DNA from 3 places in the Kosakonia sp. N21 genome. Region 1 is predicted to be linked to each of the others. Evidence: predicted binding sites of a transcription regulator. Region 1 holds the regulator's gene; each other region holds the start of a gene.
What was found. The regulator LexA, encoded in region 1, represses DNA repair genes until DNA is damaged. The targets are predictions, from matches to a motif close to TNCTGTATGTACATACAGNA.
Positions count from the first base shown of each region.

Region 2: the regulator LexA is predicted to act here: its motif matches at 1,393-1,412, upstream of ACQ3G7_RS10765 (YebG family protein).
Region 3: the regulator LexA is predicted to act here: its motif matches at 1,782-1,801, upstream of sulA (SOS-induced cell division inhibitor SulA).

Region 1 covers NZ_JBOBHR010000003.1:44,838-48,243, forward strand. Annotated here, with positions in the region: gene plsB (glycerol-3-phosphate 1-O-acyltransferase PlsB) at 1-428, opposite strand, end outside; gene ACQ3G7_RS07330 (diacylglycerol kinase) at 559-927, shown strand; gene lexA (transcriptional repressor LexA) at 1,036-1,650, shown strand; gene dinF (MATE family efflux transporter DinF) at 1,728-3,062, shown strand; gene ACQ3G7_RS07345 (CsbD family protein) at 3,250-3,406, shown strand, end outside.
Region 2 covers NZ_JBOBHR010000004.1:107,007-110,412, forward strand. Annotated here, with positions in the region: gene kdgA (bifunctional 4-hydroxy-2-oxoglutarate aldolase/2-dehydro-3-deoxy-phosphogluconate aldolase) at 1-51, shown strand, start outside; gene purT (formate-dependent phosphoribosylglycinamide formyltransferase) at 117-1,295, opposite strand; gene ACQ3G7_RS10765 (YebG family protein) at 1,428-1,769, shown strand; gene yebF (protein YebF) at 1,828-2,181, shown strand; gene ACQ3G7_RS10775 (tellurite resistance TerB family protein) at 2,269-2,931, shown strand; gene ptrB (oligopeptidase B) at 3,009-3,406, shown strand, end outside.
Region 3 covers NZ_JBOBHR010000007.1:191,616-195,021, reverse strand. Annotated here, with positions in the region: gene yccS (YccS family putative transporter) at 1-987, shown strand, start outside; gene ACQ3G7_RS18040 (TfoX/Sxy family DNA transformation protein) at 984-1,604, opposite strand; gene sulA (SOS-induced cell division inhibitor SulA) at 1,822-2,331, shown strand; gene ompA (porin OmpA) at 2,698-3,406, shown strand, end outside.

The DNA.
Region 1 (3,406 bases):
GGCGGGTTGACTTCGCCCTTCTCACGCCCGGGGGAGCGACCAAACATCACCGATACCGGCACCATTTGCACATCCAAATCCGGATGACTGCGGTGGAGATCCAGGTAATCATGGAACAGTTTGATGGATTCTTCTTTTGGCGTGTAATAGGTAAATACACGCGGCCCGCCGTGGATAAACACGTAACGCGGTAGCAGTGCGCCGTCGATTTCCAGCGGTTCCAGTGGGTCTGGCAGCTCATGCGCCAGACACTGAGCGCGCAGCGTCATCAAGTCTGCCTTGGAGTTGTAAGGCAGCACATACATGATGGGACGTGAGGTATCGAGACCCAGTTCCTGTGCAGGTTCTGCGGGGATCGATTTACTTTTTACCAGCACGCTTAATGGTAAATTCAGTAATTTGTAGTAAATTCGTGGCCAGCCGGACATAAAGGATGTAAAGCCTCTGGTTAATAGTGCCATTGCGCCGCAAGAATATCAGAAAGCGCGCATAATTTCTGTTGTACCTCTGCATGCTTACATAGACATTGATGCTCATTAGATAAAAAGGTTCTTTTTCATGGCCAATAATACCACTGGATTAACCCGGATCATTAAAGCGGCGGGCTATTCCTGGAAAGGCGTTCGCGCCGCATGGATAAATGAAGCGGCGTTTCGCCAGGAGGCCGTCGCGGTCGTGCTGGCCATTATTATTGCCTGCTGGCTTGATGTGGAGCCCATCACGCGCGTGCTGCTGATTGGTTCGGTTTCGCTGGTCATGATCGTTGAAATCCTCAACAGCGCAATTGAAGCCGTGGTGGATCGGATTGGCGCGGAATTTCATGAGCTTTCCGGGCGAGCGAAGGATATGGGGTCGGCAGCGGTGCTGATGTCTATCCTGCTGGCGCTGTTTACCTGGATCTCATTGCTCTGGTCGCATTTTCGATAACGATTCCAGAATTCGATAACGCCCTGGTTTTTTGCTTAAATTTGGTTCCAAAATCACCTTTAACTGTATATACTCACAGCATAACTGTATATACACCCAGGGGGCGGAATGAAAGCATTAACGGCCAGGCAGCAAGAGGTGTTCGATCTTATCCGCGATCGCATCTCCCAAACAGGTATGCCGCCGACGCGTGCGGAAATCGCGCAACAATTGGGGTTCCGTTCCCCAAATGCGGCTGAAGAACACCTCAAAGCGCTGGCGCGCAAAGGGGTTATCGAAATCGTATCCGGCGCATCCCGCGGTCTTCGCTTGCTGCTCGAAGAAGAAGACGATCTCGGGCTGCCGCTGATCGGTCGTGTCGCCGCCGGTGAGCCGCTGCTGGCGCAGCAGCATATCGAAGGGCATTACCAGGTCGATCCTGCGCTCTTCAAACCGCATGCGGATTTCCTGCTGCGCGTTAGCGGGATGTCGATGAAAGACATCGGCATTATGGACGGCGACCTGCTCGCGGTGCATAAAACGCAGGACGTGCGCAACGGCCAGGTGGTTGTGGCGCGTATTGAAGACGAAGTTACCGTTAAACGTCTGAAAAAACAGGGCAACACCGTTGAACTGTTACCGGAAAACAATGAGTTTTCCCCGATTGTTGTTGATCTGCGCGATCAAAACTTCACCATTGAAGGGCTGGCGGTAGGTGTCATTCGCAATGGCGAGTGGCTGTAACGCCTCCCTTATTCGCTGCGGCGCTGTTTTACGCTCCGCAGCGTTAATCCCTTTCCCCGATCGATTCTGACACTGCTATGCCGCTGCTGACTGCATCCGACAAAGCGCTGTGGCGACTTGCCCTGCCAATGATCTTCTCCAATATCACTGTCCCGTTGCTGGGACTGGTGGATACGGCTGTGGTCGGGCATCTGGATAGTGCGGTCTATCTGGGCGGTGTGGCCATCGGCGCGACCGCGACCAGCTTCCTGTTTATGCTGCTGCTGTTCCTGCGGATGAGCACCACCGGGCTGACGGCCCAGGCATACGGCGCGAAAAATGCGCACGCGCTGGCCCGGGCGTTGGTACAGCCACTGCTGCTGGCGCTGGGTGCGGGTGTGCTGATTACACTGTTGCGCGCGCCGCTTATCGATCTGGCGTTGCACATTACTGGCGGCAGCGCTGCGGTGTTGGAGCAGGCGCGGCGCTTTCTTGATATCCGCTGGCTAAGCGCTCCCGCATCGCTCGGCAACCTGGTGCTGCTGGGTTGGCTGCTGGGTGTGCAGTATGCCCGCGCACCGGTGATCCTGCTGGTAGTGGGTAACGTTCTCAATATTGTGCTTGATGTCTGGCTGGTGATGGGGCTGGGCATGAATGTCCAGGGGGCAGCACTGGCAACGGTGGTGGCGGAGTACGCGACCTTTGTGCTCGGTCTGCTGATGGCGCGACGTGTGCTGGTTATGCGCGGTATCACCTTCCCGGTGCTGAAGACGGCCTGGCGCGGTGGACTTGGGCGCTTGCTGGCGCTTAATCGGGACATCATGCTGCGCTCGTTATTGCTACAGCTCTGCTTTGGTTCGATAACCGTGTTCGGCGCGCGTCTTGGCGGCGAAACCGTGGCGGCGAATGCGGTGCTGATGATGTTTCTGACGTTCACTGCCTACGCGCTGGACGGGTTCGCTTATGCAGTGGAAGCCCATTCCGGGCACGCTTATGGCGCGCGTGACGACACTCAGCTTAAGCTCATCTGGCACGCGGCGTGCCGCCAGGCAGGTCTGGTGGCGCTGGTGTTCTCGGCGGTATATGCGCTGGCCGGGGAGTCAATTATCGCGCTGCTCACCTCGCTGCCAGCCCTGCAAAACATGGCCGGGCACTATCTTATCTGGCAAGTGATCCTGCCGGTGGTGGGCGTGTGGTGTTATTTGCTGGATGGCATGTTTGTGGGTGCGACGCGCGGTGCGGAAATGCGTAACAGCATGGCGGTTGCTGCGTGCGGGTTTGCCCTGACGCTGTTGACGGTGCCCACGCTGGGCAACCATGGTCTGTGGTTGTCGCTGGTGGTGTTCCTGGCGCTGCGTGGGCTGACTTTAGCGTGGGTATGGCGTCGTCACTGGCGCAATGGCACCTGGTTTTCCGGTGTTGACCCCTCCTGACAGCCCCTCTTTTCCCCTAGTATTGCTGGTTCACTCCTCTTTCTTTCGTCTCGTTAATACGGTTTTTTTTATCGTAAATGGTTAAAGATTCCGAATGTAAAACAAATTGCAGTATTACTGACTACAATAATCAGTACGTTCAGCGCAACAGGAACGTAACTTTTAACCGAACGATAAGGAGTCAACGATGAACAAAGACGAAATCGGCGGTAACTGGAAGCAGTTTAAAGGTACTGTGAAAGAGAAATGGGGCAAGTTGACCGATGACGATATGACCGTCATCGAAGGGAAACGTGACCAGCTGGTGGGTAAAATCCAGGAGCGTTATGGTTACGCAAAAGATC
Region 2 (3,406 bases), on a different contig from region 1:
GACCGTATCACCAAACTGGCGCGTGAAGCGGTAGAAGGCGCGAAACAGTAACCGTGCGGCGGGTATAACCCCGCCAGACATAAAGCCCGCTCAGTGTTAACACTGAGCGGGCTTTTTTATCCCTGAACGTCAACGGCCTTCGCCGCTGCAATCGCGCGTTGCACGGCGGTTTCGACATTGTCGGCCACCGCCAGCGCTACACCCAGACGACGGGAACCGTCGATTTCCGGCTTGCCGAACAGGCGCAACTGTACGCCTGCGCCCACCGCATTATGCACATTATCGAAGGTCACATTCTGGCTGCTCAGACGAGGCAGAATGACCGCAGAAGCAGACGGACCATACTGGCGGATGTCGCCAACAGGCAAGCCGAGGAAGGCACGCACGTGCAACGCGAACTCGGAGAGATCCTGCGAAATCAGCGTGACCATGCCGGTATCATGTGGGCGCGGAGAAACTTCGCTGAAGATGACGTCATCGCCACACACGAACAACTCCACGCCAAACAGACCGTGACCACCGAGCGCCAGTACGACTTTGCGGGCAATCTCTTCCGCGCGTTGCAGTGCGACAGTGGACATCTGCTGCGGCTGCCAGGATTCTCGATAATCCCCGTCTTCCTGACGGTGGCCGACCGGGGCGCAAAAATGCACGCCATCTACCGCGCTGATAGTCAGAAGCGTGATTTCAAAATCAAAGTGGACCACGCCTTCGACAATCACCCGACCGGCGCCGGCGCGCCCGCCTTGTTGCGCATATTCCCAGGCTTTGGCTAACTGGTCAGCGCGTTTAATAAAGCTCTGGCCTTTGCCCGACGAACTCATTACCGGCTTAACAATACACGGCAGACCAATCTCTTCAACGGCCTGATGGAACGCGGCTTCACTGTCGGCAAAACGGTAACTGGACGTCGGGAGCTGAAGTTCTTCTGCCGCAAGACGACGAATGCCCTCACGGTTCATTGTCAGCTTTGCAGCACGGGCGCAGGGGACAACGTGCTGGCCCTGTGCTTCCAGCTCAATCAGCGTATCGGTGGCGATGGCTTCGATTTCCGGCACAATGAAATGGGGTTTTTCTTGCGCCACCAGCGCCTTCAGCGCTTCGCCATCCAACATGTTAATGACATGCGAGCGGTGGGCGACATGCATTGCCGGAGCGTCGGCGTAGCGGTCAACGGCAATCACTTCGATGCCGAGACGTTGGCACTCAATGGCCACTTCTTTGCCCAGTTCGCCGGAACCGAGTAACATCACGCGAGTTGCTGCAGGGCGCAGCGCAGTACCTAAAAGAGTCATAGCAGCTTACCGTTGGGAAAAAAACTGCGCGCAGTATAAACGAAAACGTTTGCGTCTGTCTTTTATCACTTGCGATGGTTTTTTCATCGCGCTACTATACTGTATAAATAAACAGTTAAATGAGGCTGCATCATGGCGGTAGAAGTTAAATACGTAGTCATTAGAGAAGGTGAGGAAAAAATGTCTTTTGCCAGCAAAAAGGAAGCGGATGCTTACGATAAGATGCTCGATCTGGCGGAAGTGCTGGGTGACTGGTTAGGCGCAGGTCCGGTCACGCTGGAAGATGAAACACGTGACCAAATGGCGCTGTGGCTTGCCGAACAAAAAGAGGCGCTTAGCAGCATTCTTAAGTCCGGTAAATTGCCTGGCGCAGAAGCGCAAGAACCTGCAGCGTCTCCGGCAACGGATGATGAGAGTGAGCCGACAGATACTGTCGATATTAAAAGCGCAGCCAAACGCGCAAAAGTCGCCTGATCTTGCACTGCCTGTAATTTGTACCATGCTTTGAAGGGGTAAAAACCAGGAGATAAGCATGAAAATAGCAGGGGTTTTCGCCAGTTTTCTTTTGCTGGCGGGCAGTGTGGCGGCGCATGCCGCAAACGATAAGTCGGTGAAATTTCCCTCGTGCGAGGGGCTTAACGCTGAAGGCATTGCCGCCAGCGTTAAGCGTGACTATTTGCAAAATCGCATCGTTCGTTGGGCAGACGATCAAAAAAAACTTGGCCAGGCCGATCCGGTGGCCTGGATCAGCACCAAGGATATTGTCGGCAAGGGTGATAAGTGGACTGTACCGTTAACCGTGCGCGGGAAAAGCACCGATATCCACTATAAAGTGGCTATCGACTGCAAAGCCGGTACGGCGGACTATCAACCGCAACCCAACTGACACAATTTTCCCATCTTTTGCAGAGTCAGACATTTCCTGACATCCCCTCGCTTACTCTGAGCGCACCATTATCAGTAGGCGAGGGACATCATGAGTTGGTTAAATCAATTACAATCGCTGCTTGGTCAGAAAGACGGAGCAGCATCTTCATCCTCTGGCGAGCAGGGGTTAAGCAAACTGCTGGTGCCCGGCGCGCTGGGTGGTCTTGCCGGGCTGCTGGTTGCCAGTAAATCATCGCGTAAACTTCTGACCAAATATGGTACCAGCGCGTTGTTGGTCGGTGGCGGTGCGGTGGCCGGTAGCGTGCTGTGGAATAAATACAAAGACCGTATCCGCGATGCTCACCAGAATGACCCCCAGTTTGGTCAACACCCTTCACCGTTAGATGTGCGCACAGAGCGCCTGATCCTGGCGCTGGTCTTTGCAGCCAAAAGTGATGGTCATATTGATGACAAAGAACGCGCGGCTATCGAACAACAACTTCGCGAAGCGGGCGTGGAAGAGCAGGGACGGGCGCTGGTCGCGCAGGCCATTGAGCAACCTCTTGATCCAGAGCGTCTGGCACGAGGAGTCACCAACGAAGAAGAAGCGCTGGAAATCTATTTCCTCAGCTGCGCCGCTATCGATATCGATCACTTTATGGAGCGGAGTTACCTTAACGCATTGGGCGATGCGCTAAAAATTCCTGCCGATGTGCGTGAAGGGATTGAAGAGGATCTTAAGCAGCAAAAACATGCTCTCCCGCAATAACAACTGCGACGTTTCGCTTGCATCGCGCGTGGGTTTTGCCACCCTTATAGGTATGTAAAACTAAAAAGAACAGTGCTATGCCGCCGAAAGCGAAAAAAATCCCCCATGCTATGACTGTGCATGGTGATACTCGTATCGATAATTATTACTGGCTGCGGGACGACGCGCGTTCGCAGCCAGATGTTCTGGACTATCTTCAACAGGAAAACCGCTACGGGCATGAGGTGATGGCGTCGCAACAGGCGCTTCAGGACCGTGTGCTTGGGGAGATCATCTCGCGCATTCCGCAGCGTGAGATGTCTGCACCTTATATCAAAAATGGCTACCGTTACCGGCATATTTACGAACCTGGCAACGAATATGCTATCTATCAGCGTCAGTCCGCGCTCAGTGCGGAGTGGGATGAGTGGCAGGTGCTCCTTGATGCGAACCAGCGCGCGGCGCACAGTGAGTTTTATACCCTCGGCGGCATGTC
Region 3 (3,406 bases), on a different contig from region 1:
ATACGCAACAATTTGTCGCCGGAATCAGCGTTATTTCGTCATGCTGTACGCATGTCTGTGGTGTTATGTATTGGTTATGCGTTTATCCAAATCACCGGACTACAGCATGGTTACTGGATCCTGCTCACCAGCCTTTTTGTGTGCCAACCGAACTATAATGCCACACGCCATCGCCTGACTTTGCGCGTAATCGGTACGTTGGTGGGTGTCGCTATTGGTTTACCTGTGCTCTATTTTGTTCCTTCCCATGAAGGGCAATTAATATTGATTGTTATTACCGGCGTGCTGTTTTTTGCCTTCCGCACAGTCCAGTATGCACACGCGACAATGTTTATTACCCTGTTGGTATTGCTGTGTTTTAACCTGCTGGGAGAAGGTTTCGAAGTCGCCATTCCCCGTATTATCGATACCCTTATCGGGTGCGCCATCGCCTGGGCGGCAGTGAGTTTTATCTGGCCCGACTGGCGTTTTCGCCATTTATCACGCGTTACGGAGCAGGCATTTGACGCCAATTGCCGTTATCTCGATGCTATTCTTGAGCAGTATCATCAGGGACGTGATAACCGCCTGGCTTATCGCATTGCCCGCAGGAATGCCTACAACCGTGATGCGGAACTGGCTTCCGTTGTATCGAATATGTCCACCGAACCTGGGGCATCCCCGGAACTTCGCGACGCGGCCTTCCGGTTGTTGTGCCTGAACCATAGTTTTACCAGCTACATCTCAGCATTGGGCGCTCACCGTGAACAGCTCACGCAACCCGATATTTTGCGTCTTCTTGATGATGCTGTTTGTTATGTCGACGATGCCCTGCATCACCTCCCTGCCAGTGAGGGACGTGTGCAGGAAGCGCTCGCCGACTTATCGCAAAGAATTAAACATCTGGAACCACGTCCGGACAGCAAAGAGCCACTGGTGCTTCAGCAAATTGGATTGCTCATCGCTTTACTGCCGGAAGTGTGTCGTCTGAAACGGCAAATCGCTTAGTAAGGCTTGCTCCCCTTTGTTATCAGTTCATTAAACCACTCCAACAACTCCTGGCGCTTGATCGCCGGGAGTGCAGCTTCATGAAGACCAATAATGGCGCCTTCAAGAGCGAAGAGAACTTTAACACTGAGCTGCTGATTCATTTTTCTTAATCTGAGCCAACATGCTTTCGCACCAAGTAAACGCAGCGTATGCGCATCCAACACCCCGGCGTCATGTAACAGAGCCTCAAGCTGGAAAGTGAGATTGGGCAGATCGCGCAGGCGCAATCGGGCAGTCCGCTGTATTTTCTCCCGTTTCGCTGCACTGAGCGAAAGCGCAGAAAGTTCCAGCAATAATGCACGATCGCTCCACAAACGTTCATTCACGAAGTAGTAATTTAACGAAACCTGACGGCCACGCTTATTGAACATCAGCATGGGGGCTTGCCGGGTAACGGTATAATGTGCACTTTCATCGCACGCGCGCAGATAAAGTTCTCCGCCAGCAACCATTGCAAAAACCGTTTTGTCTACCGACAAACTGTAACCACCGAAATGGGCGCGATAGCAAATATCCCCGAGAGATGCGAGGCATTCGCATGACTGATAGATCCGTTGATGTGATATGTCTTCCATGATTATTCCTTTAAAAATCACGTAGTAACAACAATAACATTATTATCGGATCCGTTAATCAGGAACATAGGCAACTGAGGACGGGACAGCAAGAAAATTTTACGTATGGCGGCGGGGACAGAGCAAAAATGCGAGTTACTTTCAGAAAATGAGGTTGATCTTTGAACGTTCAGAGGTTACTGTATGTTTATACAGTAACCACAGGGCTGGATTGATTATGTACACTTCAGGTTATGCTAATCGTTCAACAAAATTGGCTTCCACACTCAGCACAGCAAATCGCGCTGAATCCACCGACGTCGCTGCGGGGCTGATTAGCGAGGTTGTCTATCGTGAAGACCAGCCTATGATGGCGCAACTTCTTTTACTTCCCCTGCTGCAGCAACTCGGGCAGCAATCGCGTTGGCAGCTATGGCTAACGCCTCAGCAGAAACTGAGCCGTGAATGGGTACAATCTGTCGGCTTACCCCTCACCAAGGTTATGCAAATCAATCAACTGTCGCCTGGCGTGACGCTGGAATCCATGATCCGTGCATTGCGCACCGGCAATTATAGCGTGGTAATTGGCTGGCATGCGGAAGAACTGACAGAAGAAGAACACCACCGCCTGGCGATGGCTGCAGAGGAAGGCAACGCAATAGGCTTCGTTATGCGCCCGTTACGTCATGATTCTCTGGGTGCGAGACAGCTTTCAGGGATAAAAATTCACTCTAATTTGTATCATTGAGTAAATTTAAGATTTATCCTGGGATATTTTTTAAGAATGACTGGCATGACCAATTTATCAGTCAAATACAGCGACAAAGCCTGTGTGGCGCGCTTCGCAGGCTAACGACATCGACTAATACTTAGTCAAAAATGTTAAATAATGTGTACACAAAGTCTTTTTTTTCATATGCCTGACGGAGTTCACACTTGTAAGTTTCCAACTACGTTGTAGACTTTACATCGCCAGGGGTGCTCGGCATAAGCCAAAGATATCGATAAAGATATCTCCTGAGTTATTAGTGAGCAATGCCCCCGGTGAAGGATTTAACCGTGGCTCTCTTAGAGATTCCCATGGCGATTTTTGGATGATAACGAGGCGCAAAAAATGAAAAAGACAGCTATCGCAATTGCAGTGGCACTGGCTGGCTTCGCTACCGTAGCGCAGGCCGCTCCGAAAGATAACACCTGGTATACAGGTGCTAAACTGGGCTGGTCTCAGTTCCACGATGTTGGTAACAACCAGATCTCTAATACTGGCCCGACTCACGAAAGCCAATTAGGTGCTGGTGCGTTCGGTGGTTATCAGGTTAACCCGTATGTTGGCTTTGAACTGGGCTACGACTGGTTAGGCCGTATGCCGTACAAAGGCGACACTGTGAACGGTGCTTTCAAAGCTCAGGGCGTTCAACTGACCGCTAAACTGGGTTACCCGATCACTGATGATCTGGATGTTTACACCCGTCTGGGTGGTATGGTTTGGCGTGCAGACGCTCAGAACAACCTGGGCTTCAAAGATCATGACACCGGTGTTTCCCCAGTATTCGCTGGTGGTGTTGAGTGGGCAGTTACCCGCGATATCGCTACCCGTCTGGAATACCAATGGACCAACAACATCGGTGATGCTAACACCGTTGGTGGTCGTCCGGACAACGGTCTGCTGAGCGTAGGTGTTTCCTACCGCTTTGGCCAGCAGGAAGAAGCTGCACCGGTAGTTGCTGCTCCGGCCCCGGCTCCGGCTCCGGAAGTACAGACCAAACACTTCACCCTGAAGTCTGACGTTCTGTTCAACTTCAACAAAGCGACCCTGAAACCGG